Regions from separate parts of the Xanthobacter aminoxidans genome, predicted to be linked through region 1. Evidence: riboswitches for the same ligand, from Rfam matches in the RefSeq annotation. Region 1 holds a riboswitch; the other holds the start of a gene.
The links. A riboswitch is a leader RNA that binds a small molecule or an ion and turns the genes downstream of it on or off. The one in region 1 is predicted to bind thiamine pyrophosphate.

Region 1 (15,204 bases):
GGCGCGCGGCGACCAGTGGTCGTTCCGCATGTTCGCCATCCGCTTCGGCTCGGACGTCTACCGCCTCATCTTCGCCGCCCGCGAGCTGACGCCGGAGCTGGACAAGCAGTTCCGCGCCGCCGCCGATACCTTCCGCCGCGTCTCCTCGGGAGAGGCGGACACGGTGAAGCCGCTGCGCGTGCGAATCGTCCAGGTGGGGCTCGGCGACAATGTGGAGAAGATCGCCGGCAAGATGCAGGTGCCCGACCGCCCGGTGGAGCGCTTCCTCATCCTCAACGGGCTCGATGCCAATGCCCGGCTGAAGTATGGCGAGAAGGTCAAGATCATAGCCGACTGAGGGGCGGGTGCCCCATTCTCCGCTCCCGGCGATTTGATGGCGCGCAAGCCGCTATGCCGCCCCCCGCTGCTATGATCTCGGCTCTCGTTGCGGGAGGGAGCCATGTACAAGAAGATTCTCGTCGCCACCGACTGCTCGGCGCTGTCGGACCTTGCGGTCTCCCACGCCGTCGCGCTCGCCGCGGCGCTCCACGCGGCGCTTGTGATCGTCACCGCCAGTGAGCGCTTCCACCTCTTCAGCACCGAAGCCGACCAGATCGCCGATACGGAAGCCGAATATCGGCGCCAGACCGGGCGAAAGGCCGAGGCGGTGCTCTCCCGGGCCGCCGCCACCGCCGCCGCAGCGGGCGTCGAGGCGAAGCAGGTGCATGTGGAGGACGACCAGCCCTTCCACGGCATCATCACCACCGCCGAAGCCGAGGGCTGCGACCTGATCGTAATGGCTTCCCATGGCCGCCGGGGCCTGTCGGCCGTCGTCCTGGGCAGCGAGACCACCAAGGTGCTCACCCACTCCGGCCTTCCCGTGCTGGTGGTGCGGGAGGAGGTGGCCCCTGCCGTCCAGGCCAAGCCCGCGGGCAGCGTAGAGTGGCCCGAGCCCAGCCCGGCCTTCCTCGCCCCCGGCCGCTGAGCGCGCCTTCCGGACGGCCAGCCTTGTGGGAGCAGGATTGCGCGAGCCCTTGCGCCAGCGGGGTTTTTGCCCTATGTGAGCCCGGTTCGTGGCCGCGCTCCCTCAAGCGGGGAGCCGCCCGGGTGGGCAGGGACCGGCGGTATACGCGGTCCTGATCGTCGGAGGCAGCCCGCCCTGGCTTTCTGTGAGCGCGCATCGACACTCAATTCATCGCCTGTGCCGCCCGGCCTTCGCGCCGGCCCGCCGCTTTTGCGGCGGCCGTTCGTCATTCCCTCGGAATGGCGGGCATCCGAGCGGTTCGGGCCTCGCAACACGAGATGCCGGCGCAGCAAGTCTGGAGCGTGAATGTCCGCCGTAGAAACCACCCGTGAGGATTTTGCCGCCCTGCTCGACGAGAGCTTCGGCCGCGCCGACACCAATGAAGGTTCGGTGGTCAAGGGCATCGTGGTCGCCATCGAGAAGGATCTGGCGATCATCGATATCGGCCTGAAGACGGAAGGGCGTGTCGCCCTGCGCGAGTTCGCCGGCCCCGGCCGCGAGAACGCCATCAAGGTGGGTGACGAGGTCGAGGTCTATCTCGAGCGCGTCGAGAACGCCATGGGCGAAGCCGTCCTCTCGCGCGACAAGGCGCGCCGCGAGGAGAGCTGGGTCAAGCTCGAGAAGGCCTTCACGGCCAACGAGAAGGTCTTCGGCGTGATCTTCAATCAGGTTAAGGGCGGCTTCACCGTCGATCTCGACGGCGCCGTGGCCTTCCTGCCGCGCTCCCAGGTGGACATCCGCCCGATCCGCGACGTCGGCCCGCTGATGCACAACCAGCAGCCCTTCCAGATCCTCAAGATGGATCGCCGTCGCGGCAACATCGTCGTCTCCCGCCGTACCGTGCTGGAAGAGACCCGCGCCGAGCAGCGCCACGAGCTGGTGCAGAACCTCGAAGAGGGTCAGGCCATCGACGGCGTGGTCAAGAACATCACCGATTACGGTGCGTTCGTTGACCTCGGCGGCATCGACGGCCTGCTGCACGTCACCGATATCGCCTGGCGCCGCGTGAACCACCCGACCGAGGTGCTCAACATCGGCCAGACGGTGAAGGTCAAGATCATCAAGATCAACCACGAGACCCACCGCATCTCGCTCGGCATGAAGCAGCTTCTGGGCGATCCCTGGGAGGGCATCGAGGCCAAGTATCCGGTGGAGGCCCGCTTCAAGGGTCGCGTCACCAACATCACCGACTACGGCGCGTTCGTGGAGCTGGAGCCCGGCATCGAGGGCCTCATCCACGTCTCCGAGATGAGCTGGACCAAGAAGAACGTCCACCCCGGCAAGATCGTCTCCACCTCCCAGGAGGTCGAGGTTCAGGTGCTGGAAGTGGATTCGGCCAAGCGCCGCATCTCCCTCGGCCTCAAGCAGACCCTCCAGAACCCCTGGGAGGCCTTCGCCGAGAAGTATGCGCCCGGCGCCGTGGTGGAAGGCGAGGTCAAGAACAAGACCGAGTTCGGCCTGTTCCTCGGCCTCGATGGCGATGTGGACGGCATGGTCCACCTCTCCGACCTCGACTGGAACCGTCCGGGCGAGCAGGTGATCGACGAATACCGCAAGGGCGACATGGTAAAGGCCGTGGTGCTCGACGTGGACGTCGAGAAGGAGCGCATCTCCCTCGGCATCAAGCAGCTGGCCGGCGATCCCTTCGCCGACGCGGGCGAGGTGAAGAAGGGCGCTGTCGTGACCTGCGAAGTCACCGACGTGAAGGACGGCGGCATCGAGGTGAAGCTCACCGGCACCGACCTCTCCGCCTTCATCAAGCGCTCCGAGCTCGCTCGCGACCGCAACGACCAGCGCCCCGAGCGCTTCTCGGTCGGCGACAAGCTCGACGCCCGCGTCACCCTGTTCGACCGCAAGGCGCGCAAGGTGCAGGTCTCCATCAAGGCGATGGAGATCGCGGAAGAGCGTGAGGCCGTGGCCCAGTTCGGCTCGCAGGATTCGGGCGCTTCGCTCGGCGATATCCTGGGTGCCGCGCTGAAGCAGCGCGCCGCCGACACGGCTGACACCGCCGAGGAGGCGGACAAGGAAGACTGATCGCTCCACGCGATCGGATTTCTCTGAAGAACGAAGGGCCGGTGCATTGCACCGGCCTTTTTTTCAACCCATGCGCCATTCAGACGCCGACTGGCATCCTTGTGCTGGGATCAGCGCAGAAGTATCCAAGTCTGGTTGTCAATGGGAGGTTTGCCATGAAGCGCAGGATGATTTCCCTCGGCGTCGTCGCCGCGGTCTCGCTCGCCGCCACGGGTTCGGCCTTCGCCCTCACCGGCAAGGAGTTCCTTCGCAAGTACAACAAGGACAAGGACAGCACCGTCGAGATCGTCGAGGCCATCGACCTCGGCACCAAGGTCTTCAAGGCCATCAATCCGGACAAGGACAAGACCCTTGAGGCCGCCGAGACCAAGGGCCGGCTGACCGACGAGGATTGGGCCGCCGTGAACAAGGACGGCGACAAGACCCTGGAGCTGGACGAGTGGCTCATCATCGTGCGCAAGCGCTTCAACGATGCCGATGCCAACAAGGACGGCAAGCTGACCGAGGCCGAGCTGGATTCCCCCGCCGGCCAGCAGCTTCTGCTGCTCATCGCCAAGTGAAGCTGACGGCACGCCGCGCCTGATGCGGCTGGGGAGGGCGTGGCGTCCTCCCCCAGTGAAAAGCGTGTAGGCGCGCCGCTGTGGCGGCGCTCCTTGTCCCAGTCGCTGCTTCAGTTGAGACGCAGCAGGAAGCGCCGGTTCACCGCCTGCAGCGGGCGGGCGTTCATGGGGAAGATGGCGCGGAAGGCGTCGATGTCCGCCTGCGCCACCTCGATGGGCGCCCCGAACACGTTCCAGTCCACGATTTCCGAGCAGGGCGGCGTGGTCAGCGACCCCTCGTAGCGATAGGTGCCGCGCGCCGACGGCAGGAAGCCGGCCGGATCAAGCGGCGCAGCCAGCGTCTTGTCCCCGGTCTTGCGCGGCGCGGCAGCCATGATCGAGGAGAAGCCGGCATTGGCGGCGCCGGGCACCATGAACACACCGGCCACCAGCAGCCCGCCTTCAGGCGCTGCATGGACGAAATGGGCTTCCATGGCGGTGCGCTTGCCGTCGATCGCGTGCTCGCTCGGCGCGTGGAAGTGGAACTGCTTGAGCGCGTAGGTCTTGCCGCCCATGGTGGCGGTGCCCCCGTCGCCGGTCACGTCGGCCTGGATGGTATGGCCGTTGTTCACCACCTTGTAGGCGAACGGCTTCCAGGCAAGCACCGGGCCGGCGCTCTCCGCCTTGACGGCGCCTTCGAGATTGATCGGCGATTGCTGGCTGCCCACCGAGCAGGCCGAAAATCCCTTTTCGAGCGAACCCCATTCCTGCGGTCCGCCGTGGCCTTCATAGGTCCAGTGCGCTCCCTCGGAAGCGCGGGCGGCGTTGGCGCAGACCGGGCAGGCGACAAGGCCCGCAAGCAGCGTGCGACGATTGATGGTCATTGAATTGCCCCTTGTATGGCGGTTCCTCCGCTGCGGCCAAGCTTACCAGCGCTGGGGATACTCGCAAAAGCCGATACTGTTCCGGGATGGATCAGATTGCGGCTGACGCGGCTGCTGCCAGGGCGGCGAAGGCGGCTCGCGGATCGTCCGCGCGCATGATTCCCCCCATGACCGCGACGCCCTTGGCCCCCGCGGTGAGGCAGGCCGGCGCCGTCTCTGCGTCGATGCCGGCGAGCGCGACCACCGGCACGGCGCTCGTGCGGGCGAAGGCCGAGAGCCCTTCAAGCCCCAGCGCCGGTCCGTATCCCGGCTTGGATCTTGTGAGGAAGACGGGGCTCGCCGTGATGTAGTCGAGCGCGGCCGGATCGGCGGCGGTGGCCTCCGCCAGGGTGTGGGTGGACAGGCCGATCAAGGCCCCCGGCCCAAGGAGCGCCCGTGCGGCCTTCGCATCCCCGCCGCCGGAGAGGTGCACGCCGTCCGCAGCGGCGGCCTGCGCCAGCGCGGGCGGGCCATGCAGCGTCAGGCGGGCATCGAAGGGGGCTGTCACGGCGCGCAGGCGGGCGAAGAGGGCGATCTGCGCTGCGGCCGGCAGGTCCTTCTCCCGCAGGCTCACCCATCTGCACCCGCCGGCGCAGGCTGCGGCCACCACGTCCGCCAGATCGCCCCGCGCCAGCGTGCGGTCGGTGATGAGGAGCAGCGGCGGCGTCGGCAGATGGGGCAGGGGTCAGCTCCCGACCAGACCGAACTCGGGGCTGGAGGCCTCCGCGTGCAGCTTGCGCGGGATGCGGCCGGCGAGGCGGGCGAGGCGGCCGGCGTCCACCGCGTGGCGGAAGGCGGTCGCCATGCGCACCGGATCGAGCGCCTTGGAGACCGCGGTGTTGAGCAGCACTGCCGAGCAGCCCAGCTCCATGGCAAGTGCCGCGTCGGACGCCGTGCCGATGCCCGCGTCCAGCACCACCGGCACGGGCGAGCGGGAGCAGATCAGCTCGATCATGTGCGGATTGGCGATGCCGAGGCCGGTGCCGATCATGGAGCCGAGCGGCATGACGGTTGCGGCGCCGAGGTCCGCGAGCTTCTGGCAGGTGACGGGATCGTCGTTGCAATAGGGCAGGACGACGAAGCCGCGCGAGACCAGCTCCTCGGTGGCCTTCAGCAGCTCCTCCACATTGGGATAGAGCAGCTCGCGGTCGCCGATGACCTCCAGCTTCACCCAGTCCGTCTCCAGCGCCTCGCGGGCGAGTTCGGCGGTGAGCACCGCATCCTTGGCGGTCTGGCAGCCGGCGGTGTTGGGCAGGATGTGCACGCGGCCGGTGAGGAGGTCCGTCAGGCTCTCCTCGTAGCCGGCGAGGCTGATGCGGCGGATGGAGGCCGTGGCCATCTCGCTGCCCGAGGCGGCCAGCGCATCGAGGAAGACCTTCTGGTTGGGATAGCCCGCCGTGCCCAGGAACAGCCGCGACGAGAAGGTGCGGCCGGCGATGACGAGGGGATCGGCGTTGGGATTTTCGAACGCGCTCATGGTGCTTCTTCCCGGCGCCCGCGCACGAGCGCTCTGTTCTGTTCGGCCGGGGCTCAGCCGCCCTGCTTGGCCTCGATGATTTCCACGGCGTCGCCTGCGGAAAGGCGCGCGTCGGTCCAAGTGCGGCGAGGCACCACCGCGCCGTTCACCGCCACCGCGATGCCCTTGCGCTCCGGCTCAAGCCCCTTGGCGACGAGCAGGTCGGCAACGGTGGCGACGGGATGCGCTTCCTCGGCGCCGTTCACCTTCAGGGCCAGCATGGCGCTCACTCCGCCGCCGCGCGCGGCGGGCCGAAGCGCTCCGCGCCGAAGGGCCGGGCCACGTCCGCAATGGTGCCGCTGAGAATGTGGTCGGCGATCACCTGCGTCGTCACCGGCAGAAGGAGGATGCCGTTGCGGTGGTGGCCGGTGGCGTAGACGAGGCCGTCCACCTCCGGGCTCGGGCCGAGGATGGGCGCATCGTCCCGGCTGCCGGGGCGGAAGCCGACCCATTGCTCGACGATGCTCAGCTCTTCCAGCGTCGGCAGCGCCCGCCACGCATGGGTGAGGAGCGCGAGCTGGCCGCCGGCCGTGAGGTCGGTGTCGAACCCCTTCTCCTCGGTGGTGGCGCCGAGGATCAGCCGCCCATCGCGCCGCGGCACGAGATAGGAGCCCGGCGCCCACAGCACGTGGGAGAGGATGGGTGCCGCCGGGTCCATGCGCAGCGAAAGCATCTGCCCCTTGATGGGGCGCACCGGCAACGGCGTCGCCGGGGTAATGTCCACACCCCGGCTCCAGGCGCCGGCGGCCAGCACCACCACGTCGGCGGCATGGTGGGTCTCGCCGGTGACGACGCCGGTGGCCCGGCCGCCGGCGGTCTCAACCCGGCTGACCGGGGTGTGTTCGTGAAGCGTCGCGCCGGCCTTCAGCGCGGCGATCTTCAGCGCGGCGGCAACCTTGCGGTTGTCGACCTGATGATCCTCCGGGCTCAGCACGCCGCCGGCGAGGCGGGGGGCGAGATAGGGCTCGCGCCGACGCACCTCGGCGGCGGTGAGCCACTGGACGGGCAGGCCGAGGCCCTGCTGGAAGGCGAATAGGTGGCGCAGCTTAGCGAGATCGTCCGCCGTGAGGGCGATGGTGATGGTGCCTTCGGTGCGCAGGTCCACCTCTTGTCCGGAGGCATGCTCCAGCTCCGCCGCGAAGGCGGGCCACAGGGTCTGGCTGGCGCGGTTGAGGGTGAGCAGCCCTTCCTCGCCGGGCTCGGCCTCGGCGCAGGCGGCCAGCATGCCCGCGGCGGCGCGGCTCGCGCCTTGCCCGGTCTCACCGGCGTCGAACAGGTCCACCGGGCAACCCGCCTCGGCGAGGCGCCACGCGAGGGCGAGGCCGATGACGCCGCCGCCCACGATGGCCACATGGGGACGGGCCACACGCGGTTTCGCCTTTCCCGCCGGTGCAGAGCCGGCTTGCGATGAAGGTGCGAATGTAAACTGCGACAAGCTCTCGCTCATCGGCATCTCCCTACGCTGGCATGATCCAGACAGGTTCGATGGGTGTGATCTCAGCCGCGCATGATGCGCGGCACCCCAGGCCGTGTCTGTTATTTATTCATGCCGGCCGCAGAACTGCAAGAGGCGGAGCGCCCGGGACGAGGCGGACCTCAGCGGTTGAGTTCGCTTTCGTCCAACTGGCGCGCCTCGTCGGCGAGCATGATCGGGATGCCGTCGCGGATGGGATAGGCGAGGCGGGCGGCGCGGGAGATCAGCTCCTGGCGCTCGCGGTCATATTCCAGCGGCCCCTTGGTGAGGGGGCAGACCAGGATTTCGAGCAGCTTGGGGTCGACGTCGTGGCCGGGACGCTGGGACTGGATCATGTTCTCGCTCTTTGGTGCCGCGCGTTTCGAGGGCAAAGGGTCCGCGGCGCGCCACCATAGCGGCGGCGGGGTGGCCTTTCACCAGTGATTTTCGCGACATCACGGCCGCTGATGGGCATATCACGCGGTTTCGCTGTCTTTCCGCCCCCGCAGCCCCTAATGAAGCGGCCTTGGAATCGCGCCCTCGGGAGCCCAATGGATCGACGCTTGGCCCTCGGGCTTCTTCTCGGCTTCGTCGCGGTCGTGATGTTCGGCGCGACGCTGCCGCTCACCCGCTTCGCGCTGCACGATTTCAGCCCCTGGTTCATCAGCTTCGGCCGCGCCGCCTTGGCGGGCTTTGCGGCGCTCGGGCTGGTGCTGGCGCTGCGCCGGCCGTGGCCGTTCGGCCAGCCCAAGGTGCTGTGGCGCCTCGCCGTGTCCTCCGCCTGCCTGATCTTCGTGTTCCCGCTGGCCATCGGCGTCGCCACCCAGACGGTGCCGGCGGCCCATGGCGGCATCGTGCTCGGCCTTCTGCCCCTGTGCACGGCCATCGCGGCCATGCTGCTGGCCGGCGAGCGGCCGGGCCTCGGCCTGTTTGCCGCGAGCGCGGTGGGGGCCGGGCTGGTGGTGGCCTTCGCCTTGCGCAACGGCGCGGGCGGCGCGCTGGGGATGGGCGACAGCCTCTTGTTCCTCGGCGTCATCGCCTGCGCCATCGGCTACGCGGTCTCCGGCGGCCTCGCGCGCACCATGTCGGGCTGGGAGGTGATCGCGTTCATGCTGATCCTCTGCCTGCCGGTGACGCTGCCGCTCGCGCTCCTCACCTTTCCATGGGGTGGGGCGGGCACTGTGGCAGGCGCCTCCTGGGCGGCACTGGTCTATCTCGGCCTCTTCAGCCAGCTCATCGGCTTCTTCTTCTGGAATGCCGGGCTCGCCATGGGCGGCATCGCCCGCGTCGGCCAGATGCAGCTCCTTCAGACCTTCGTGACGGTGGGACTCGCCTGGCCCATCAATGGCGAGGTGCCGGACGCAGAAACCGTGGCCTTCGCCGCGGGCGTGGCGCTGGTGGTCGCGGTGGCGCAGCGGACCCGCTCCCGGCCGCGCTGATCCCGCAAAAGCAAACGGCCCGCCGAAGCGGGCCGTTCGTCAGTTTCCAGAATGCCGGAAGGCTCAGGCCGCCTTGGAACGGGCGGTGATGAGCTTGCGGTTCACCAGCACCTCGGCGATCTGCACCGCGTTCAGAGCGGCACCCTTGCGCAGATTGTCCGACACGCACCAGAAGGCGATGCCGTTGTCCACGGTCGGGTCGTCGCGCAGGCGGGAGATGTAGGTCGCGTCCTCGCCGGCCGCCTCGTGGGGGGTGGCATAGCCGCCCGGCTCACGGGTGTCGATGACGAGGATGCCGGGCGCCTCGCGCAGGATCTTGCGCGCGTCGTCCGCGGACAGCTCCTTCTCGAACTCCACGTTCACCGCCTCGGAGTGGGAGATGAAGACCGGCACGCGGACGCAGGTGGCCGTGAGCTTGATCTTGGGGTCGAGAATCTTCTTGGTCTCGGCCACCATCTTCCACTCTTCCTTGGTGAAACCGTCGTCCATGAAGACGTCGATCTGCGGGATGAGATTGAAGGCGATGCGCTTCGGGAACTTCTTCGGCTCCACCGGATCGGAGACGAAGACGGCGCGGGTCTGCGAGAACAGCTCGTCCATGGCATCCTTGCCGGCGCCGGAGACGGACTGGTAGGTGGAGACCACCACGCGCTTGATGGTCGCGGCATCATGCAGCGGCTTCAGCGCGACCACGAGCTGCGCCGTGGAGCAGTTCGGATTGGCGATGATGTTCTTCTTGGTGAAGCCGACGATGGCGTCCGCATTCACCTCGGGAACGATCAGCGGCACGTCCGGGTCCATGCGCCACTGGGAGGAATTGTCGATGACGACGCAGCCCTGCGCGCCGATCTTCGGCGACCACTCCTTGGACACGGCTCCACCGGCCGACATCAGGCAGATGTCGGTGTCGGAGAAGTCGTAAGTCTCAAGCGCCTTCACCTTCAGGGTTTTATCGCCGTAGGAGACTTCCACGCCCTGCGACTTTCGCGAGGCGAGCGCGACGACCTCGTCCGCGGGGAAACCCCGCTCGTCGAGGATCGAGAGAATCTCCCGGCCCACGTTGCCCGTGGCGCCGACGACGGCGACCTTGTAACCCATGATGTTCCTCGGATGTCTCGGCCCATGCGGCCGAAGACCGTGCTTTTAGGCCGAACCCCCTGGCCTTGCAAATCGAAGATTCGCGATCGGGCACGGCATCGGCGCATTGAACTGTTGCGTCAACGCAACGCGCCGGCGTCGAGAAGGCGGGAACATGGCACCGAGGAGGCGGGTTTCCTTGCGCAGGGGACAAACGTCTATTAATCCAGTCAAGGTCGGCCCTGCGCCGATCTGGGAGGATGCCATGGGTTTCGCGTCGTTCACCACCTTCGCTGCTTTCGCCCGTTCGGGCCTGAAGACGGCGCTCTCGGTGTCGCTGGCGGCGGCAGCCATTGCGGCGACCACCGGTGCCTTTTCCATCGCGTCCGCCGACAGCGCCGAGGCGCAGACGGTGAAGAAGCGCAACCGCATCGTGGTGGAGCGCCGCTCCTATCTCGATGCCGGCACGGTGGTGAAGCCCGGCTCCAAGTCGTACCTCGATTACGCGCTGCCGCCCGGCTATTTCTACCCGACCTATGGGCCCACCGCCGCCGGCCCCGGCCCCATCACCGGCCTGCGCTGGCCGCTGCCGGGCGCCTTCGACCTGCCGGGCTTCTGAGCCTCGGCCGAAGGAGAAGACGGAAGGGGCCGCCTCGCGGCCCTTTTTTGTGCGGCGAAATCACAGCGATTTATCGGTGTTTAATTTTTATCCCGGCCAAGCATGACATTTCCGCTTGTGCGCGCCATAACGGCCCTATGCCGCGCCGTCGGCCCGACCTTCCAGCGCAAGATGCCCCTTAAGAGCCCATGCCCCGCCCTCGCTTCGCGCTGCCGATGCTGAGCCGCCAGCCCCGCCGCAGCGTCATTCCGGGCTTTCGGCTCTCGCTCGGCCTCGCACTGCTCTATCTCGGCCTCATTGTGCTCCTGCCCATCGGCGCGCTGCTGCTGAAGGCGGCGGACGTGGGCTTCGAGCGTTACATCGCCATCATCACCTCGCCGCGCACGCTCGCCTCCTTCCAGGTGACGCTCACCACAGCGGCGCTGGCGGCGCTGTTCAATGCCATCTATGGCCTCGCCCTCGCCTGGGTGCTGGTGCGCTACGAATTCCCCGGCAAGCGCCTGCTGGATGCCATGGTGGACGTGCCTTTCGCCCTGCCCACGGCGGTGGCGGGCCTCGCGCTGACGGCGCTGTTCGCCAAGAACGGCTGGTTCGGCGCGCCGCTGGCGCAGTGGGGGATACAGGTGGCCTACGCCCCGGCCGGCATCGTCTGTGCCATGGCCTTCACCTCCATCCCCTTCGTGGTGCGCACGGTGCAGCCGGTGCTGGAGGACATGGAGCCGGAACTGGAGGAGGCGGGCGCGACGCTGGGCGCGAGCGACCTCACCATTTTCCGCCGCATCATCTTCCCCACCATCTTCCCGGCCTTCCTCGCCGGCACGTCGCTGGCCTTTGCCCGCTCGCTCGGGGAGTTCGGCGCGGTGGTGTTCATCGCCGGCAACCAGCCGTTCCGCACCGAGATCGTGGCGCTGCTCACCTTCATCCGGCTGGAGGAATATGACTACGCCGCCGCCGCGGCGATCGCCGTCACCATGCTGGGCCTCGCCTTCATCATGCTTCTGATCGTGAACGCCGTGCAGGCGTGGCATCAGAAGTTTGCGATGGGGGATGCCTGATGGCCCGTCCCGTGAACCGCCACCGCCTGCGCGTCGGCGACGGCGCGGTGACGCGCGCGGTGATTCTCACGCTGGTGCTGGCGACCACCGGTCTGGCGCTCATCGCGCCGCTGGCCGTCATCTTCGCCGAGGCGTTCGCGCGCGGCGTGCCCACCTATCTCGAAGCGCTCGCCCGGCCGGATACGCTGCACGCGGTGGGGCTGACGCTGCTGACGGCCCTCATCTGCGTGCCGCTCAACACCGCCTTCGGCATCGCCGCCGCCTGGGCGGTGACGAAATTCTCCTTCCGCGGGCGCAACCTGCTGCTGGCGGTGGCGGAGCTGCCCTTCTCCATCTCGCCCATCGTGGCGGGCGTCGCCTATCTCTTCGTCTATGGGGCGCAGGGGCTGTTCGGGCCGTTTCTGCAGGCACACGACATCAAGATCATGTTCGCCGTGCCGGCCATCATTCTCGCCAGCCTGTTCGTCACCGCGCCGTTCGTGCTGCGCGAACTGGTGCCGCTGATGATGGCGCAGGGGCGGGACGAGGAGGAGGCGGCGGTCAGTCTCGGCGCCTCGGGCTTCGACGTGCTGCGGCTCGTCACCCTGCCCAACGTGAAGTTCGCGCTGCTCTACGGCGCTGCCCTGTGCAATGCGCGGGTGATGGGCGAGTTCGGCGCCGTCTCCATCGTCTCCGGCAACATCCGCGGCCAGACCTCCACCCTGCCGTTGCAGATCGAGCTGCTCTATCAGGACAGCCACGCCGTCGCCGCCTTTGCCGCCGCGACGGTGCTGGCGGGCGTCGCCCTGTTCACGCTGGTGGCGAAATATCTGATCGAGCGGGCAGAGCGGGCGCGGGGCGAGATCGTCGCGCCGCGCCGGCCGGGGCACTGATACCGACGGTCCCGGTCTTGGACCGGTGCCGATTGCTTCGCTCAGGCGCCGCGCGGGCTTGAGCCAGCCTCAGGCCGCAGCGGCGGTGCCCGTGGCGGCGGCGATTTCGCGCTTCATGGCGGCGATGGTCGCGGCATAGTCCTTGGCGCCGTAGATGGCGCTGCCGGCGACGAAGGTGTCCGCCCCGGCCGCGGCGATGGCGCCGATATTGTCCACCTTCACCCCGCCGTCGATCTCCAGCCGGATGTCCTTACCCGAGGCGTCGATGCGCTCGCGGATGGCCTTCAGCTTGTCCAGCGCCGAGGGAATGAAGGCCTGCCCGCCGAAGCCGGGGTTCACCGACATGACGAGCACGAGGTCCAGCGCATCCAGCGTGTAGTCCAGCACCGAGAGGGGAGTGGCCGGGTTCAGCACCAGGCCGGCCTTCGCGCCCTTGGAGCGGATGAGCTGGAGCGAGCGGTCCACATGCTCGGACGCTTCCGGGTGGAAGGAGATGAGGTCGGCGCCGGCGCCTGCGAACGCCTCGATCATGCCGTCCACCGGCTTCACCATCAGATGCACGTCCACGAACGCCTTGGTCGCCTTGCGCAGGGACTGGAGGATCAGCGGGCCGATGGTGAGGTTGGGGACGTAATGGTTGTCCATCACGTCGAAATGGATCCACTCGGCGCCGCCCTCGAGCACCGCATCCACCTCGGCGCCGAGGCGGGTGAAGTCCGCCGAGAGGATGGAGGGGGCGATGATGGGATAGGCGCGGGCCATGGGGATCTCTCCTTAACGACTGGATAGGCGGGGCGCGGTCTCGTGCCCTGGCCGACTGGAGCGTCAGTGGAAGGAGAGCCGGGGCCCAGCGCAATATTGCGCCGAAGGCGGCTCCCTTCATGACCCTCGCAGACGTGAGCCTGCTGCGCAGGACCTTTCCCTGGACCCCGGATCAGCGCTCCAACTGCGCTGTCGCTTGTCCGGGGAATGAGGCAGCCGTGGCTGCCTCAGGCACTTCTATAGGCACGGCGCCGGGTGGGCGCCAGCCGTCCCCTCAGTGCACCACCTGCGCCAGCTCGCCGGACGCATAGCGCTTGGCCATCTCGTCCAGTTCGATGGCCCGGATCTTCTCGGCCTTGCCGGCGGAGCCGAAGGCCTCGAAGCGGGCGATGCAGACCTTCTTCGCCTCTTCCATGGCGGCGGCCATGAACTTGCGCGGATCGAACTCGCTCTTGTTCTTGGCGCCGACGCGGCGGATGGCGGCGGTCATGGCGAGGCGGATATCGGTATCGATGTTCACCTTGCGCACGCCGTAGCGGATGCCTTCCTGGATTTCTTCCACCGGCACGCCGTAGGTCTCCTTGATGTCGCCGCCATAGGTGCGGATTTCCTCAAGCAGCTCCTGCGGCACCGAGGACGAGCCGTGCATCACCAGATGGGTGGTGGGGATGCGCTGGTGGATCGCCTTGATGCGGTCGATGGCGAGGATGTCGCCGGTGGGCTTGCGGGTGAACTTGTAGGCGCCGTGGGAGGTGCCGATGGCGATGGCCAGCGCATCGCACTGGGTCGCCTTCACGAACTGGGCCGCCTCGTCCGGATCGGTGAGCAGCTTGGAATGGTCGAGGGCCTCCTCGGCGCCATGGCCGTCCTCGGCCTCGCCCTTGCCGGTCTCCAGCGAGCCGAGGCAGCCGAGTTCGCCTTCCACCGACACGCCCACCGCATGGGCCAGCTCCACCACCTTGGCGGTGACGGAGACGTTGTAGTCGTAGTCCGCCGGGGTCTTGCCGTCTTCCTTCAGGGAGCCGTCCATCATCACGGAGGAGAAGCCGGACTTGATGGCGCCCATGCAGACGGCCGGGGAGGCGCCATGGTCCTGGTGCATCACCACCGGGATCTCGGGATAGGCTTCCACGGCAGCGGCGATGAGGTGGCGCAGGAAGGCTTCGCCGGCGTATTTGCGGGCGCCGGCCGAGCCCTGGAGGATGACCGGCGACGCGGTGGCGCGGGCGGCGTCCATGATCGCCTTCACCTGCTCCATGTTGTTCACGTTGAAGGCCGGCAGTCCGTAGGAATGCTCCGCCGCATGGTCGAGCAGCTGGCGCATGGAAACGAGGGCCATAGTCCTCTCCTCTTCAAAGTTCAGGTCGGCGCCGCGATGCGCGCGCCATGGTTCCGTCCGCACCGTCATCCCCGGCCTGTGCCGGGTTCACGGTGCTGCTTGGCTGCTGTCCGTCGCCTTCACCGGTCCGGCGGACCCGGCGCGGGCCGGGTCGATCGTTTCGTCCGGTGGCGCCCCCGCCCAGCCGTCCCCCGCAGGGGAGAGGCCTTCATTGGCGCTTACCCTACCGCGCGGCGCACCGCGTCGGCCACAGCTTCCGGTGTAAAGCCGAACAGCGGCCACAGGTCCTTTTCCGGTGCCGATTCGCCGAAGCGGTCGATGCCGATGGCGATGATGCCGTCGGCGCGGGTGCCGGAGAGGCCGCGCCAGCCGCGGGTGACGCCCGCTTCCACCGCCACCACCGGCACGCCCTTGGGGAAGAGGGCCGCGCGCTCGGTCTCGGTCAGCGCCTCGAAGCGCTCACGGCAGGGCATGGAGACGATGCGGGTGGGAATGCCCGCGGTATCGAGCAGGTCCGCCGCCGCCGCTGCCAGCTTCACTTCCGAGCCGGTGGCGACGAGCACGGCACGGGCG
Region 2 (15,204 bases), 850 kb from region 1:
ACGCTGCACCAGATGCTCTCCACGCCGAAGGACCCCGAGCGGTTCGTGACCTATGTGGAGATCCTGCAGGAGCGCGTTCCGTGGGATGAGAAGATCATCCTGCCGCTCGGTCCGAAGCTCTACATCGTGCAGCAGAAGGTCTCGAAGAAGTGGACCGTGCGCTGCGAGTGCGGCCACGATTTCTGCGACTGGAAGGACAATTGGAAGCTGCATGCCCGCGTCCACGTCCGCGACACGCCGCAGAAGATGGAGGAGATCTATCCCCGCCTCATGGCCCCGACGCCCTCGTGGCAGGTGATCCGGGAATATTTCTGCCCCGAGTGCGGCACGCTCCATGACGTGGAGGCGCCGACCCCCTGGTATCCGGTGATCCACGACTTCCAGCCCGACATCGACGCCTTCTACACCGAATGGCTCGGCCTGCCGGTGCCGGAACGCGCCGCGGCGTGAGGCGGTCTCCTCTGTTCCCCGGACCAGCGACGGCGAAGCCGGAGCGCCGATCCGGGGTCCAGGGGAAACACCCGCGCAGCGGGGCCAAGCCTCAGAGCGGCGGGGCAGGAAGCGCCTTCGGCGGTCTGTTGCGCTGGACCCCGGATCGAATTCCACTTCGTTGCATGCGTCCGGGGTGCGAGACGGGTTCAGCCCGGCGTCACGCGGGAGGAAGGGGGCTCAGGGCACCCCTTCCTTTCGCCGTTTCAGGCGCCGGCGCCTTCCGTACTTCCGGTCATCGTATTTCCAGTCGTCGTCTTGCCGGTCATCGCCGCGCGGCGGCCGGCGGCACGGGGGGCGGGCGGGTTGATGGCGGCCAGCGCCGCCACGCAGAGGCCGATCACCAGCACCCACACGGCCGGGCGGGGGCCGAGGTCGAGGGTGAAATTGGCATCCAGCACCAGAAACGGGTCCACCCGCGTCGCCAGCGCATACCAGAGCATTTCCACGCCCGCCGTGAGCGCTGCCCCGGCCACGGACAAGCCCGCCATGGCGAGGGGCGAGACGGCCTTCCCGCCGCGCCCGGCGACGCGGAAAGCGAAGAGCAGCAGGAAGATGCCGGCCATCAGCACCGGCTCGGTGACATCAAGCTTCGACTGCATGAAGAAATGCACCGAGCCCAGCACCGCGATGGCGTAGACGGCCATATGCAGCCGGTTCCAGCGCGTCGCGCCGAGCCGCCGGATGGCGCCGTCGGTGGAGGTGGCGCCCAGCGCCACGAGCAGCCCCACCGCTACCGCGCCGATGGTGAGATAGATGCGCAGCACGATCTCGCTCAGCGCCCGGCCGAAGCCCTGATCGATGATGTAGAGCGTGAGGTGCAGCGCCGCGTATCCGAGCGCGGCGAGGCCGAAGATGCGCCGGCCGAAGTGCAGCTTCGGCATGTTGAACAGCCGCCGCAGCGGCGTCACCGCCAGCGTCACCGCGAGGAAGCGGATGGCCCACAGGCCGGTGAAATGGATCGCCTCGGTCCACGGCCGCGCGCCGAGCTGGCCGTTGGCGGCAAGGCCCACGAGCCACACCGCCGGCAGGATGCTGGAAACGAGGAACAGGGTCTTCTCGGGGCTGAAACGGCCGGACCGCTCGTGAAACAGGGGCATCGGGACCTTTCGGCAAAGCTGCGCAGGCGCCCGCCCGGCGCCTGCTTCCCCTTACGCCGGCCCCTGCGGCAGCGTTACGGCCGCGGCCTGCACGATGGCGTGAACTTCAAGCCCGCGTGGCGCCTGAGCGGAAGCACATTGCAAGCCCGCGTGGCGCCTGAGCGTGGCGGACTTCCTCAGGCGTTCAGCTCGCCTTCGATCTGCGCCTTGAGGCCGGGTTCGATGCCCAGCGCGCCGGCGAGCCAGTCCAGATAGGCGTGCTCGGCGTCGTTGTCCGGCCGGATGGCGAGGGCGGAGGCCGCGTAGATCTGCAGCGCAGCCTCCGGCGTCGTCGCGGCGGCGACCACCTCGTTGGGGTCCACCGGCGTGGTGAGGATGGCGATGAGGGCATCCCGCTGGGGAGAGCCGGCACCCATGCGCTCCAGCCCGCCGCCGATGCGCGAGACCTCCTCCTCATCGATCTCCCCGTCGGCCTGCGCGGCGGCCGCCATGGCCGAGAGCAGCACGCCGGAGAAGGCTTCCGGCCCACCCGGCGCGGCGGCGGGGGAGAAGGCGGCGTCCGGCGTGCCGGAGGTGAAGGCCGCGCGTCCGCCGGCCCCCGCCTGCCACTTGCGGTACGCCTTCCAGGCCAGCATCCCCATGATGGCGAGGCCGCCATATCGCATCAGGTCGCTGCCGCCCGAGGCGGAGGGTTGATGGCCGGGCTGGGGCGAGGGCTGCGGCTGGCGATAGTCGGAAGGCGGGACCGGCTCCGGCTGGGGATAGCCGCCGGCCGTGGACGAGCCGCCGCGGCCGAGGGCCTCCGAGGCGAGATCGCCGAGACCTCCGCCCGCGCCGCCCGACATGCCGCCCCCCTGCGTGGAGCCGCCGGACGGCCCGCCCGCGCCACCACCGAGAATCTGGCCGAGAATGTCCTCCAGCCCGCCGGAGGAACCGCCCGCTCCGCCGCCGGACGGACCACCCTGCGGCGCTCCGCGTCCGCCGCCGAGCACCTGGCCCAGGATGTCGCCGAGGCCGCCGGGCAGTCCCGACGGCGCTCCGCCCGATCCGCCGCGCTGGCTGCCGCCGCCGAGCACCTGTCCGAGGATGTCGCCCAGCCCGCCCGGCAGGCCGCCGCCGCCCTGCGCGCCGCCGCCCGCGCCACTGCCGCCCGCGCCGCCGCCGAGCACCTGTCCGAGAATGTCGCCGAGCCCGCCCGGCAGTCCGCCTCCGCTTTGCTGCGCGCCGCCGCCCCGCACGCTGCCCGAGCCGAGCGCCGCGCCGATGAGCTGTCCCAGAAGATCACCCGTTCCGGCCATGGCTTCCTCCCTCAAGGTGCCGCTGCGCGGGGCAAGGCCCGGCCGCGATCGGGCTGCTACAGCCCTGTTGAGTCCAAATGCGGGCATGATCTTGCTTATGGGGCCGCCCGATCCCGCGCGTGAGCTAAGGACGAAGTCCGCACCCGGACAAGCCCGAAGATGCTCCGCCCCGGCTCAATAGGCTTACGAAGTCGCGATCAGATGACGCCGGATCTCGTCCGCTACCGCCGCCGCGTGGGTCTGCGCCAGATCATGTCCCGCCCCCGGCAGGATGCACAGGCGCGAGTTTGGCAGCAGGCGCGCCAGCCTTTCCCCGACCGCCACCGGGCTGATGGGATCGGCGTCGCCCCACAGCAGCAGCGTCGGCGCGCGGACCGAGGGCAACCGGTCGGAGAGATCCGCGACGGGATCGGCGATCCACCGCGCCGCGTGCGGGAAGGCGCCGAAATAGTCCGGGCGCCAGTCTTCTCCGCCGAGATCAGCCACCGGAACCCCGCCGGAGGTGACGCACAGAACGAGTGTCCGGACGAGGTGGGGGAAGGCGAGTGCGAGCCTGAGCGCGATGTAGCCGCCCATGGACTGGGCGACGATGGCCACCGGCTGGCGCATCCGGTCCGCGACCTGCCCGACGAGATCATCGATGCTGTTCACGTCCGCGCTGGCCGGCTGGCTGCCCAGTCCGGGCCAGGAGAAGAACATGCCGTCCCATGCGGCCCGGGCCGCGACGGGCTTCCAGAACCCGGCGTCTCCCGTTGCGCCGGGCAGGAACAGCGTCTCGATCATGGTTTGGCGGGCCGGATGGCTGCGGGCGGCTAGACCGCCACAGGGGCCTTGATGGCCGGGTGGGGATCGTAGTTCACGATCTCGATGTCCTCGTAGCGGAAGGCGAAGAGGTCGCTCACCGCCGGGTTCAGCCGCAGGGAGGGCAGGGCGCGCGGGGTGCGGGAGAGCTGCTCGCGGGCCTGATCGAGGTGGTTCACATAGAGGTGCGCATCGCCCAGCGTATGGACGAAGTCGCCGACGCCGAGCCCCGTCACCTGCGCCACCATGTGGGTGAGCAGCGCATAGGAGGCGATGTTGAACGGCACGCCGAGGAACACGTCCGCCGAGCGCTGGTAGAGCTGGCAGGAGAGCTTGCCCTCCAGCACGTAGAACTGGAACAGGCAGTGGCAGGGGGGCAGGGCCATCTTCGCCACGTCCGCCGGGTTCCAGGCGGTGACGATGAGGCGGCGCGAATCAGGGTTGCGGCGGATATCGGAGACCACCTGCGCGATCTGGTCGATCACGCCGCCCTCCGGCGTCGGCCACGAGCGCCACTGGTGGCCGTAGACCGGGCCGAGATCGCCCTTGGCGTCGGCCCACTCGTCCCAGATGGAGACGCCGTTTTCCTTGAGGTAGCGGATGTTGGTGTCGCCGGCGAGGAACCACAGAAGCTCGTGGACGATGGATTTCAGGTGCAGCTTCTTGGTGGTCACGAGGGGGAAGCCGCGCGCCAGATCGAATCGCATCTGGTGCCCGAACACCGAGAGGGTGCCGGTGCCGGTCCGGTCGTCCTTGCGCACGCCCTCATCGAGAATGCGGCGCAGGAGCTGATGGTAAGCTTCCATTAGGTATGTCCGGCCAAGATCAAGCGCCATAAGGCTTTCGCCGTCCGACTTTAGCCCGCCCGCCCGGATGCGGCCAGCACCCGCCGGCCGCCATCCACATGCCGGCGGGAACATGGTTGCCGGCTTCTTATGGCAAGGCTGACGCTGGGACAGGTGTGGCACGGTGGGGGCAGATGGCGAAAAAGTGAGGGATTTCCGCAGCGTATGACCCTTGGAGACCCCCTTTTTCGCCACGACCCGGCCGTATTAGACCAGCAAGAGCACGCACCAAGACTCGTGACGATCAAGGGCAAGACACATGAGCTCCCAAACCAACCTCACGGCAGCGCTGCTCGAGGTTCGCGCCTATCTGGCGCAGGAAGCGCAGGCCGAGGATTTCCGCAACGAGGCCGCCTGGGAGGCGGGATCGAGCCGCGAGGAGCACGCCGCCAGCGATGCCCTCACCCGGCTCGACGAGGTGCTGCGCCAGGTCAAGGCCCAGCAGCGCCCGAACAAGGAAGACCGCGCCCAGTCGCGCAACCACGACCGGGTGCGCCTGCACCACGCTCACCTCGCGGCGTGAAACGTGGCGAGGCGGCCCATGGCTGCCTCGCTCCCCGGCCAAGCGACGGCGCAGACGGAGCGCTGAGCCGGGGACCAGGGGAGAGTCCGGCGCAGCCGGCGATTCTCCTGAGCCGTTGAATTGAAGCGCCTGCGGCGGTTTCTTGCGCTGGACCCCGGCTCGCATTCCGCTGATCGCTGCATGCGTCCGGGGTGCGAGGGTCTCCTGATCTCCGCCTACCCCCGCCCATCAGGCGCCGCCGATGGCCTCGAACAGCGCGGCATCCGCGCCGAGGCCGGCATTGGGGGTGGTGAGCAGCGTGTCCCCGTAGAACACCGAATTCGCCCCCGCGAGGAAGCACAGGATCTGCGCCTCGCGGCTGAGGGCAGCGCGTCCGGCCGAGAGGCGCACCCGCGAGGCGGGCATGACGAGGCGGGCGGTGGCGACCATGCGCACGATCTCCAGCGGGTCCACCGGCGGGCGATCGGCCAGCGGCGTGCCTTCCACCGCCACCAGCGCATTCACCGGCACGCTTTCGGGATGCGGATCGAACCCCGCCAGCACCTGCAGCATGGCCGCGCGGTCGCGCATGGTCTCGCCCATGCCGATGATGCCGCCGGAGCACAATTCGATGCCCGCCGCGCGCACGCAGGTGAGGGTGTCGATGCGGTCCGCATAGGTGCGGGTGGTGACGATCTCGCCGTAGAAATCCGGCCCCGTATCGAGATTGTGGTTGTAGGCGGTGAGCCCGGCCTCGGCGAGGCGCTGGGCCTGATGCGGCTCCAGCATGCCGAGCGTCACGCAGGCTTCCATGCCGAGCCCGCGCACGCCGCGCACCATCTCCAGCACGGCGTCGAACTCGCGCCCTTCCTTCACCCGCCGCCACGCCGCGCCCATGCAGAAGCGCTCGGCGCCGTTGGCCTGCGCCTGCCCGGCGAGGGCGATGACGGAGGCGGGATCGAGGAACTTCTCGCGCGTCAGGTCCACTTCCGCATGGCGGGCGGACTGGGAGCAATAGGCGCAATCCTCCGGGCAGCCGCCGGTCTTGATGGAGAGCAGGCTCGCCCGCTGCACTTCGTTGGGATCGTGATTGGCGCGGTGGACGGCATTGGCCCGGCCGACCAGCTCCAGCAAGGGCAGGTCCATGAGGGCCGCGATCTCGTCAACGGTCCAGTCGTGGCGGATCGTGCCGTCTTCAGCCATGCCCATATGCCCATGCTCCTTGCGATGTGGGAGGGCTGGTCTAGTCGGCTTCGCGGCGCGTTCCAATACCGCCGGCATTCCCAATTGGGTGACTTGACCTATGCGCGTGCTGCAGTGCAGCGTTGACATTGGGCTTTCGTATACATCACAGTGTCACTGTTCCAAGGGGGGTCCCGGAAGGGGCTGAGATATCGCAAGTTCGCGGGGGTCATGCTCCGCGGCGCCGCGATGACCCTTCGAACCTGATCCGGGTCATACCGGCGAAGGGATCGGAACTTGTGCTTCCCGGCGCTCAGCGTCGCTCCGCACCCGTCTCCTAGCTCAACACCCCGGTTCTCGTTGAAAGCGCAAGCTGAACGGAGATCCGCAATGCTGGACGAAGCCTCGACGTCCTCCCTGAAAGTCACCACCGGGCCGCTGCCCCATTCGCGCAAGGTGTTCGTTTCCGCCACCCGGCCGGACGTGCGCGTCGCCATGCGCGAGATCGCGCTGACCGATCCGTCCGAGCCGCCGGTGAAGGTGTACGACACCTCCGGCCCCTATACCGACCTCGATGCCGTCATCGACCTCACCAAGGGCCTGCCGCAGCTGCGCGCCCAGTGGATTCGCGAGCGCGGCGACGTGGAAGAGGTGGAGGCCCGCGCCGTCCGCCCCGAGGACAACGGCCTGAAGGAGGGCCAGTCCTCCACCCTGCCGCAGTTCGATCTCTCCGGCCGCAGGCCGCTGCGCGCCAAGGCGGGCAAGCGCCCGACCCAGATGGCCTATGCCCGCGCCGGCATCATCACGCCCGAGATGGAATATGTCGCCGCCCGCGAGAACCTCGCCAAGGTGAACGGCGGCGCCCACCCCCACCATCAGGCCATGGGCCTCGGCGCGGCGATCCCCGCCGAGATCACGCCGGAATTCGTGCGGCAGGAAGTGGCGCGCGGCCGCGCCATCATCCCCAACAACATCAACCACCCCGAAACCGAGCCGATGGCCATCGGCCGGAACTTCCTCGTGAAGATCAACGCCAACATCGGCAATTCGGCCGTGACCTCGGGCGTGGCGGAAGAGGTGGACAAGCTGGTGTGGGCCACCCGCTGGGGCGCCGACACGGTGATGGACCTCTCCACGGGCAAGAACATCCACACCATCCGCGAATGGATCATGCGCAACTCGCCGGTGCCCATCGGCACCGTGCCGCTCTATCAGGCACTGGAGAAGGTGAACGGCGTCGCTGAGGACCTGACCTGGGAGATCTTCCGCGACACGGTGATCGAGCAGGCCGAGCAGGGCGTGGACTACATGACGGTGCACGCCGGCGTGCGCCTGCCCTTCGTGCCGCTCACCGCCAACCGCGTCACCGGCATCGTCTCGCGCGGCGGCTCCATCATGGCCAAGTGGTGCCTCGCGCACCACAAGGAGAGCTTCCTCTACGAGCATTTCGAAGAGCTGTGCGAGATCCTCGCCCAGTATGACGTGGCCTTCTCCCTCGGCGACGGCCTGCGCCCCGGCTCCATCGCCGACGCCAACGACGCCGCGCAGTTCGCCGAGCTGGAGACGCTCGGCCAGCTCACCGAGATCGCCTGGAAGTACGACTGCCAGGTGATGATCGAGGGCCCCGGCCACGTGCCGCTCCACCTCATCCGCGAGAATGTGGAGAAGCAGCTCAAGGTCTGCCACGAGGCGCCGTTCTACACCCTCGGCCCGCTGGTGACGGACATCTCCCCCGGCTACGACCACATCTCCTCCGCCATCGGCGCGGCGATGATCGGCTGGTTCGGCACGGCGATGCTCTGCTACGTCACGCCGAAGGAGCATCTCGGCCTGCCCGACCGCGACGACGTGAAGACCGGCGTCATCTCCTACAAGATCGCCGCCCACGCCGCCGACCTCGCCAAGGGCCACCCGGCCGCGCGCATCCGCGACGATGCGCTCTCCCGGGCCCGCTTCTCCTTCCGCTGGCGCGACCAGTTCGCGCTCTCGCTCGACCCGGAGACGGCCGAGCGCTTCCACGACGAGACGCTCCCCGCCGAGGGCGCCAAGGTGGCGCACTTCTGCTCCATGTGCGGGCCGAAGTTCTGCTCCATGAAGATCTCGCAGGAGCTGAAGCTGGAAGCCGGCGACATCGCCCGCGCCCAGGCCGACAACCTCGCCTCCTCGGGCATGGCCGAAATGGCCCAGAAGTTCCGCGACGGCGGCGGCCTGATCTACACGCCCGCCCCGGAAGTCGCGCCGCCCCCGCCCGCCGCGGCGGAGTGAGGGCAGGGCGCTGACGGCTCCAGCGCAGGACTGAAAAAAGAAAAGGCCGGGCCTTCGCAGCCCGGCCTTTTCACATTCCGGCTCGCGAGCCCGTCAGGCCGGCGCGCCTTCCTTCAGCAGCTTCCAGGTGATGGAATCCAAGAGCGCCTCGAAGGAGGCGTCGATGATGTTGGGGGAGACGCCCACCGTGGTCCAGCGGTCGCCGGTCTCGTCCGCGCTCTCGATCAGCACCCGCGTCACCGCCTCCGTGCCGCCGTTGAGCACGCGCACGCGATAGTCGGTGAGATGCAGGCCGGAGATGAAGGGCTGGTACTTGCCGAGATCCTTGCGCAGGGCCACGTCCAGCGCGTTCACCGGGCCGTTGCCCTCGGCGGCGGAGATCATGGTCTCGTCGTCCACCTTCACCTTCACGATGGCCTCGGCGACGGTGACAAGCTCGCCCTGCGCGTTGTAGCGCCGCTCCACATTCACCTTGAAGCGCTCCACCGCGAAATAGTCCGGCACCGAGCCAAGCATCCGCCGCGCCAGCAGGGCGAAGGAGGCGTCCGCCGCCTCGTAGGAATAGCCCAGCGCCTCGCGCTCCTTCACCTCTTCCAGAAGGCGGGAGATGCGCGGGTCCTTCTTGTCCACCGGCACGCCGAGGCGCTCCAGCTCGGACAATACGTTGGAGCGGCCGGCCTGGTCGGAGACCATCACCCGGCGGCGGTTGCCCACCTTTTCCGGGGCGATGTGCTCGTAGGTGGCGGGGTCCTTCAGGATGGCCGAGGCGTGGATGCCGGCCTTGGTGGCGAAAGCGCTCTCGCCCACGTAAGGCGCATGGCGGTCGGGGGCGCGGTTCAGCATCTCGTCCAGCGTGCGGGAGACGTGGACCAATTCGCCCAGCGCCTCCTCGCCCACGCCGATGTCGAAGCGCGCCGCATAATCCTTCTTGAGCAAGAGGGTGGGGATGAGCGAGCAGAGATTGGCGTTGCCGCAGCGCTCGCCGAGGCCGTTGAGCGTGCCCTGGATCTGCCGCGCGCCGGCGCGGACGGCGGCCAGCGAATTGGCCACCGCCTGCTCGGTGTCGTTGTGGGCGTGGATGCCCACATTGGTGCCCGGCACCACCTTCACCACCTCGGCGACGATGGCCTCCACCTCGTGGGGCAGGGTGCCGCCATTGGTGTCGCACAGCACCACCCAGCGCGCGCCGGCCTCATAGGCGGTGCGGGCGCAGGCGAGGGCGAAGTCGCGGTCTTCCTTGAAGCCGTCGAAGAAATGCTCGCAATCCACCAGCGCCTCGCGCCCGGCGGCAATGGCCGCCTCGACGCTCTCGCGGATGGAGGCGAGGTTCTCCTCCTTGGTCGTCTCCAGCGCCACCCGCACCTGATAGGCGGAGGACTTGGCGACGAAGCAGATGGCATCGGAATGGGCCGCCAGCAGCGCCGCCACGCCGGGGTCGTTGGAGGCGGAGCGGCCGGGGCGCTTGGTCATGCCGAAAGCGGTGAGGCGGGCCTTCGCCTCGTGCTTCTCGGCAAAAAGCTGCGTGTCCGTGGGATTGGCGCCGGGATAGCCGGCCTCCACATAGTCCACGCCCAACCGGTCCAGCAGGGAGAGCACCCTGAGCTTGTCGGCCACGGTGAAATCGACACCGTTCGTCTGCGCCCCGTCGCGCAGGGTGGTGTCGAAGAGGTAGAGGCGTTCTTTCGTCGGCATTGTTTTCTCTTTCCCCCGTCCGCCTCGGGCATCGGCTTTTGCGGCGCCAGCCCCCTCACCCGTCTCGCGGCTGCGCCGCGATCCACCCTCTCCCGCGAGGGGAGAGGGGTCTCCCCGCCCTGCCTCCCCTCTCCCCTTGCGGGAGAGGGGCTGGGGGTGAGGGGTGATCGCGGGACCCGCCTCGGCGCCTGCTTTTGCGGCGCCAGCCCCCTCACCCGTCTCGCGGCTGCGCCGCGATCCACCCTCTCCCGCAAGGGGAGAGGGGTTGCCCCGCCCTGCCTCCCCTCTCCCCTTGCGGGAGAGGGGTTGGGGGTGAGGGGTGGCTCTCAGAGCTTGATAAATCGCCTCCAGAACGGACTCGGTCCGCAGGAGGATGTCGTTGTTCCAGAACCGCAGGACGCGAAATCCGTTGGCCGCCAGATACGCATCGCGCACCGCGTCCCGCGCCGACTCCGCATGCTGCCCACCGTCCGCTTCCACCACCAGCCGGTGCTGGAAGCACAGGAAGTCCGCCACATACGGCCCCACCGGCACCTGACGGCGGAACTTCGCGCCCTCGAGCCGGCGGTCGCGCAGCACTTGCCACAGTTTCCGCTCGGCATCGGTCATCGTCTCGCGCAGCGCACGGGCGCGAGACCGCTTCGCCGGAGCGGGTGCCTCAGTGCCGGGGGCCGGCATTGTCCTCCCCCAGCGTCTTCGTCATCGCCGTGTTGGCGAGCCAGGTGTCGGCCAGCGGCACCATGTTGCGGCGCTGGGGCTCGTAGCCGCGCTTCTGGAAGAAGCCGAGGGCGGTGTCGCTGGCGTCCACGGTGAGCTTGCGGGTGCCGCGCGCCTTGGCGAGCGTCTCGGCGGCGTCGCACAAAGCCTTGGCGACGCCGGTGCCGGCGGCGTCGGGCGCCACATAGAGCATGTCGATGTGGGCATTGTCCTTCAGCGAGACGAAGCCGGCCACCGTCTTGCCGCGCAGGGCGACGAGGGTGAGGCTGGCGGCGAGGCGGGCGGCGAAGGCCTCCGCGTCGTCGGCCCTGGCGGCCCAGGCGTCCTGCTGCTCGGTGTCGTAATCCTCGCCGGTCAGCTCGGCGATGGCGGCGCGGAACAGGTCGGCCAGTGCCGGCGCGTCGGCCGGGAGGTAGGGGCGCAAAGCGATGGCGCTCATCGCGACACCTCCCAGCTGGTGGTCCCGTCCTTGTTGTCCATCAGCACGATGCCCTTGGCGGCCAGCTCCTCGCGGATCTGGTCGGCGCGCTTGAAGTCCTTTGCCTTGCGGGCGGCGATGCGGTCGGCGATGAGGCCGGCAATCACGCCTTCGTCCAGCGCAATGCCCTCCTTCTGCCGCGCGCGCCACCCGGTTTCGGTATCGCCGAGCAGGCCCAGCAGGTTGGCCGCGCCCTTGAAGCGGCGGCGCAGAGCGGAGGACGTGTCCTCGTGCTCCGCCACTTCGGCGAGGTGGTGCAGGTGGGCGATGACGGAGGGCGTGTTGAGGTCGTCGGACAGGCGGTCGGCGATCTCGGTCTCGAAGGGGTTGGCGTCGCCGGTCTCGGCCTCCACGTCGCCGATCACGCGATACCATTTGTCCAGCGTCTTGGCGGCGAAGCCGAGGCCCTGGCGGGTCCAGTTGATGGGCTGGCGGTAATGGGTGGAGAGCATGGCGAGGCGCAGCACCTCGCCGGGCCACTCGTCCAGCAGCTCGCGGATGGTGACGAAGTTGCCGAGGGACTTCGACATCTTCTCGCCTTCCAGCATCAGGAAGCCGTTGTGCATCCACATCTGCGCCATGACGCCGGAATGGAAGGCGCAGCGCGACTGCGCGATCTCGTTCTCGTGGTGCGGGAAGACGAGGTCGATGCCGCCGCCATGGATGTCGAAGGTCTCGCCCAGGTGCTTCCAGCTCATGGCCGAGCACTCGATGTGCCAGCCGGGGCGGCCGGGGGTGACGATGCCGGCGGGCGAGGGCCAGCCGGGCACGCCCGCGGCGCTCGGCTTCCACAGCACGAAGTCCATGGCGTCGCGCTTGTAGGGGGCGACGTCCACACGGGCGCCGGCCATCATCTCGTCCAGCGAGCGGCGGGAGAGGCGGCCGTAGTCCGGCATGGAGGGCACGTGGAACAGCACATGCTCTTCCGCCACATAGGCGTGGCCGGAGGCGACGAGCCGCTCGATGAGGATGCGCATCTCCTCGATATGCTCGGTGGCGCGGGGCTCCACGGTGGGCGGCAGGCAGTTCAGCGCCGCCGTGTCCTCGCGGAACCAGCGATAGGTCTCTTCCGTCAGGTCGCGGATGGAGATGGCGCGATCGGCGGCGCGGGCGTTGATCTTGTCGTCCACGTCCGTGATGTTGCGGACGTACTTGACGTGCTCCGCCCCGTAGAGGCGCCGCAGCAGGCGGAACAGCACGTCGAAGACAATGACCGGGCGGGCATTGCCGATATGGGCATGGTCGTAGACCGTCGGCCCGCACACATACATGCGCACGTTCAAGGGATCGAGCGGACGCAGCAGGTCCTTCGAGCGGGTCAGCGTGTTGTAGAGCCTGAGCTCCATGGATCGTTCCCCCGAATGGCGCACAAGCGCCAAGCCGGTCCACCGGCCGGGGCGTCCAGATCCTTGTCTAAGAAGATGAGCAAAGGACGGCCGCGGCCAGCTTTTCGGCTAACCGCAAATAATCGCCGCAATGGCGCAGATGGTGACGAGACCGCCGTTCATGGCGCGGGACAATGGTTCGGGCGCGGGCGCTCGTCAAGATGTTTCACGCCGCCCGGCGCGGCCCGGCACCTCCGGATATCGTTATCTTCCCCAGCTTGACCTGCCCCTTGGTGAGCGTCTATCCCCGGCTGAGTTGCGCCGGGCGGGGGTCGGGGCGCATCCGATGATCCCGCCCGTGACCCGAAAGCGCGCCGCCGCGTTCGGGACGCGCCTGTCAAAGAGGTGCCGACCTGTCCATGCCGCTGATCCGAACCCTCGCCGCCGGTGCCGTGGCGAGCCTGTCGCTGATGGCGCCGGCCATGGCGGAGACGCGCATTTTCCTCATCGACAATTCCGACGGCTCCAACATCGATTCCTGCCTCGCCTCCGGCGCGCCGTGCGGGCGGAAGGTGGCGGAAGCCTGGTGCCGCAGCCACGCCTACACGCAGGTCATCGACTTCGGCCGCGTGGCGGTGCCTGCCTCCGCCTTTACCCCCTCCAGCGTCGCCTCGCCGGCGACGACCTGCACCGGCCCGCTCTGCCCGGAAACGGTGGCCATCACCTGCTCGCGGTAGCCCGGCTGCGCGCGATCGCCCGGATGGTCCCATCGAACCCGAAATGCCATTTCATGGCAAAGCTTTAGGTCCGCGTTTTGTGATCGCCGGGCCTGATGCTTCGTGCCCGGATCAGCTATGTTCGGCCCCGGCCTGCCCCAGCGGCACCGCTGCGGGCGGGTCCAAACAGGCCTCAAACACAGTGACCGGGAGAGGATCGCCCATGTGCGAGACGTGTTCATCACCGTCCATCGGACGCCGACGCCTGCTTGCCGGCGGACTGGCGGGTGGACTGGCCCTTGCGGCCGCGCCGCTGTTCGCCGCCTCCGCCTTCGCCCAGTCGAGCGGTGGCTATGGCACGGCCACGCCGGTCACTCCGGATGAAGCCATGAAGCGCCTGGTGGACGGCAATGCCCGCTACGTGGCCGGCACGCCCCAGCAGGCGGACTATTCCGCCGGCCGCCTGCAGCGCACGACGGGACAGCAGCCGTTCGCGGCCATCGTCGCCTGCTCGGATTCGCGGGTGGTCCCGGAACTGGTGTTCGACCAGGGGCCGGGCGAACTGTTCATCGTGCGGGTGGCCGGCAACTTCATCGATGAAAACGGGCTGGCGAGCCTGGAATTCGCCACCGCGGTGCTCGGCGTGAAGCTCATCGTCGTGCTCGGCCATGCCTCGTGCGGCGCGATTCAGGCGACCATCACGTCCATCAAGGACAACACCCTGCCGCCCGGCCACCTGCCGAGCCTCGTCAACGCCATCCGCCCGGCGGTTTATGAGGCCATGCGGAGCAACCCGTCCGATCTCCTCGCCGCCGCCAGCGACATGAACGTGAAGATGAACGCCAAGCTGGCCCAGACCGCGGCACCGATCCTGTCGGAGCGGGCCGCCGCCGGCAGGTTGAAGTCGGCCGCCGCCATGTACGACATCGGCACCGGCAAGGTGAACTTCCTCTGACCTGCCTCTGACGCATGCGCCGCGCGCCCGGGGCGGAGGTGATCTCCCGCCTGTGCGCGCGGCGTTTCTCTTCCCGTTACTTCAGGAAGTCCCCGCACTTCGGCACGTCGGTGTTGCCGCCCCACGGCATGATCGGGACGGTGGAGGTGGAGTTCTTCGGGCTGCCGTCGATCAACTTGTCGGAATAGACGAGATAGACAAGCACGTTCCTTTTGGTGTCGCAGCCGCGCACGATCTGCATCTTCTTGAAGAAGAAGGAGCGGCTCTCGCGGAACACCACGTCGCCCTGCTCGAACTTCGACTTGAACGAGATCGGCCCCACCTGCCGGCAGGCCAGCGAGATGTCGGAGACTTCCTCCGCGAGGCCCACCATGCCCTTCACGCCGCCCTTCTCGGGGGTGGTGTAGTGGCAGGCGACGCCCTCCACCACCGGATCGTCGATGCCGTAGACGGCAAGCTTGTCGTCGGGGGTCAGGAACTTCCAGACCGTGGACTTGCGGAAGATGAGGTTCGGCTCCTGCGCCAGCGCCGGCCCGCCCGCGAGCGCCATGACACCCAGCGTGACGCCCAGCGCGCCCGCGAGCGCGAGGCGGCCGAGGCGGCGGGTGAGGGTGGGACGGATGGTCGAGACAGCGTGCGTCATGGAACTCCCCGGTAAGCTGCCACAGGCGGGCCCCCGACATATGGGATGCCCCGACCGCAGCGGAAGAGCGGCGCAATATCACTCCTCCGGCGATTGCCGACATTGACGGCCGCCGCGCCGCGTGACACCCCTTTCGCCCCATCGCACGGTTTTCGCCCCAACCTAGAGAGCCGATCAACCGGCCCGAGGAGCACAT

Region 2: it holds a riboswitch for thiamine pyrophosphate, as region 1 does, so the genes downstream of both, thiC (phosphomethylpyrimidine synthase ThiC) here and thiO (glycine oxidase ThiO) in region 1, are expected to answer to the same signal.

What each region holds. Positions count from the first base shown of each region.
Region 1 is NZ_JBAFUS010000001.1:1,439,452-1,454,655, reverse strand. It holds gene V5F74_RS06545 (M48 family metalloprotease) at 1-337, shown strand, start outside; gene V5F74_RS06540 (universal stress protein) at 440-964, shown strand; gene rpsA (30S ribosomal protein S1) at 1,310-3,037, shown strand; gene V5F74_RS06530 (EF-hand domain-containing protein) at 3,193-3,597, shown strand; gene V5F74_RS06525 (carbonic anhydrase) at 3,708-4,460, opposite strand; gene V5F74_RS06520 (thiamine phosphate synthase) at 4,552-5,148, opposite strand; gene thiG (thiazole synthase) at 5,185-5,976, opposite strand; gene thiS (sulfur carrier protein ThiS) at 6,030-6,236, opposite strand; gene thiO (glycine oxidase ThiO) at 6,242-7,381, opposite strand; TPP riboswitch at 7,451-7,550, opposite strand; gene V5F74_RS06500 (Trm112 family protein) at 7,612-7,824, opposite strand; gene V5F74_RS06495 (DMT family transporter) at 8,020-8,907, shown strand; gene V5F74_RS06490 (aspartate-semialdehyde dehydrogenase) at 8,971-10,005, opposite strand; gene V5F74_RS06485 (hypothetical protein) at 10,250-10,603, shown strand; gene cysT (sulfate ABC transporter permease subunit CysT) at 10,792-11,658, shown strand; gene cysW (sulfate ABC transporter permease subunit CysW) at 11,658-12,530, shown strand; gene rpe (ribulose-phosphate 3-epimerase) at 12,600-13,292, opposite strand; gene fba (class II fructose-bisphosphate aldolase) at 13,567-14,631, opposite strand; gene tkt (transketolase) at 14,850-15,204, opposite strand, start outside.
Region 2 is NZ_JBAFUS010000001.1:587,273-602,476, reverse strand. It holds gene V5F74_RS02695 (acetone carboxylase subunit gamma) at 1-450, shown strand, start outside; gene V5F74_RS02690 (protein-methionine-sulfoxide reductase heme-binding subunit MsrQ) at 696-1,589, opposite strand; gene V5F74_RS02685 (tellurite resistance TerB family protein) at 1,766-2,887, opposite strand; gene V5F74_RS02680 (alpha/beta fold hydrolase) at 3,071-3,670, opposite strand; gene V5F74_RS02675 (thymidylate synthase) at 3,700-4,494, opposite strand; gene V5F74_RS02670 (hypothetical protein) at 4,793-5,056, shown strand; gene bioB (biotin synthase BioB) at 5,285-6,244, opposite strand; TPP riboswitch at 6,393-6,525, shown strand; gene thiC (phosphomethylpyrimidine synthase ThiC) at 6,608-8,482, shown strand; gene cimA (citramalate synthase) at 8,576-10,174, opposite strand; partial or broken gene V5F74_RS02650 (endonuclease domain-containing protein) at 10,562-10,783, opposite strand; gene V5F74_RS02645 (GNAT family N-acetyltransferase) at 10,833-11,330, opposite strand; gene cysS (cysteine--tRNA ligase) at 11,327-12,715, opposite strand; gene V5F74_RS02635 (hypothetical protein) at 13,114-13,431, shown strand; gene V5F74_RS02630 (carbonic anhydrase) at 13,634-14,365, shown strand; gene V5F74_RS02625 (CreA family protein) at 14,442-14,915, opposite strand.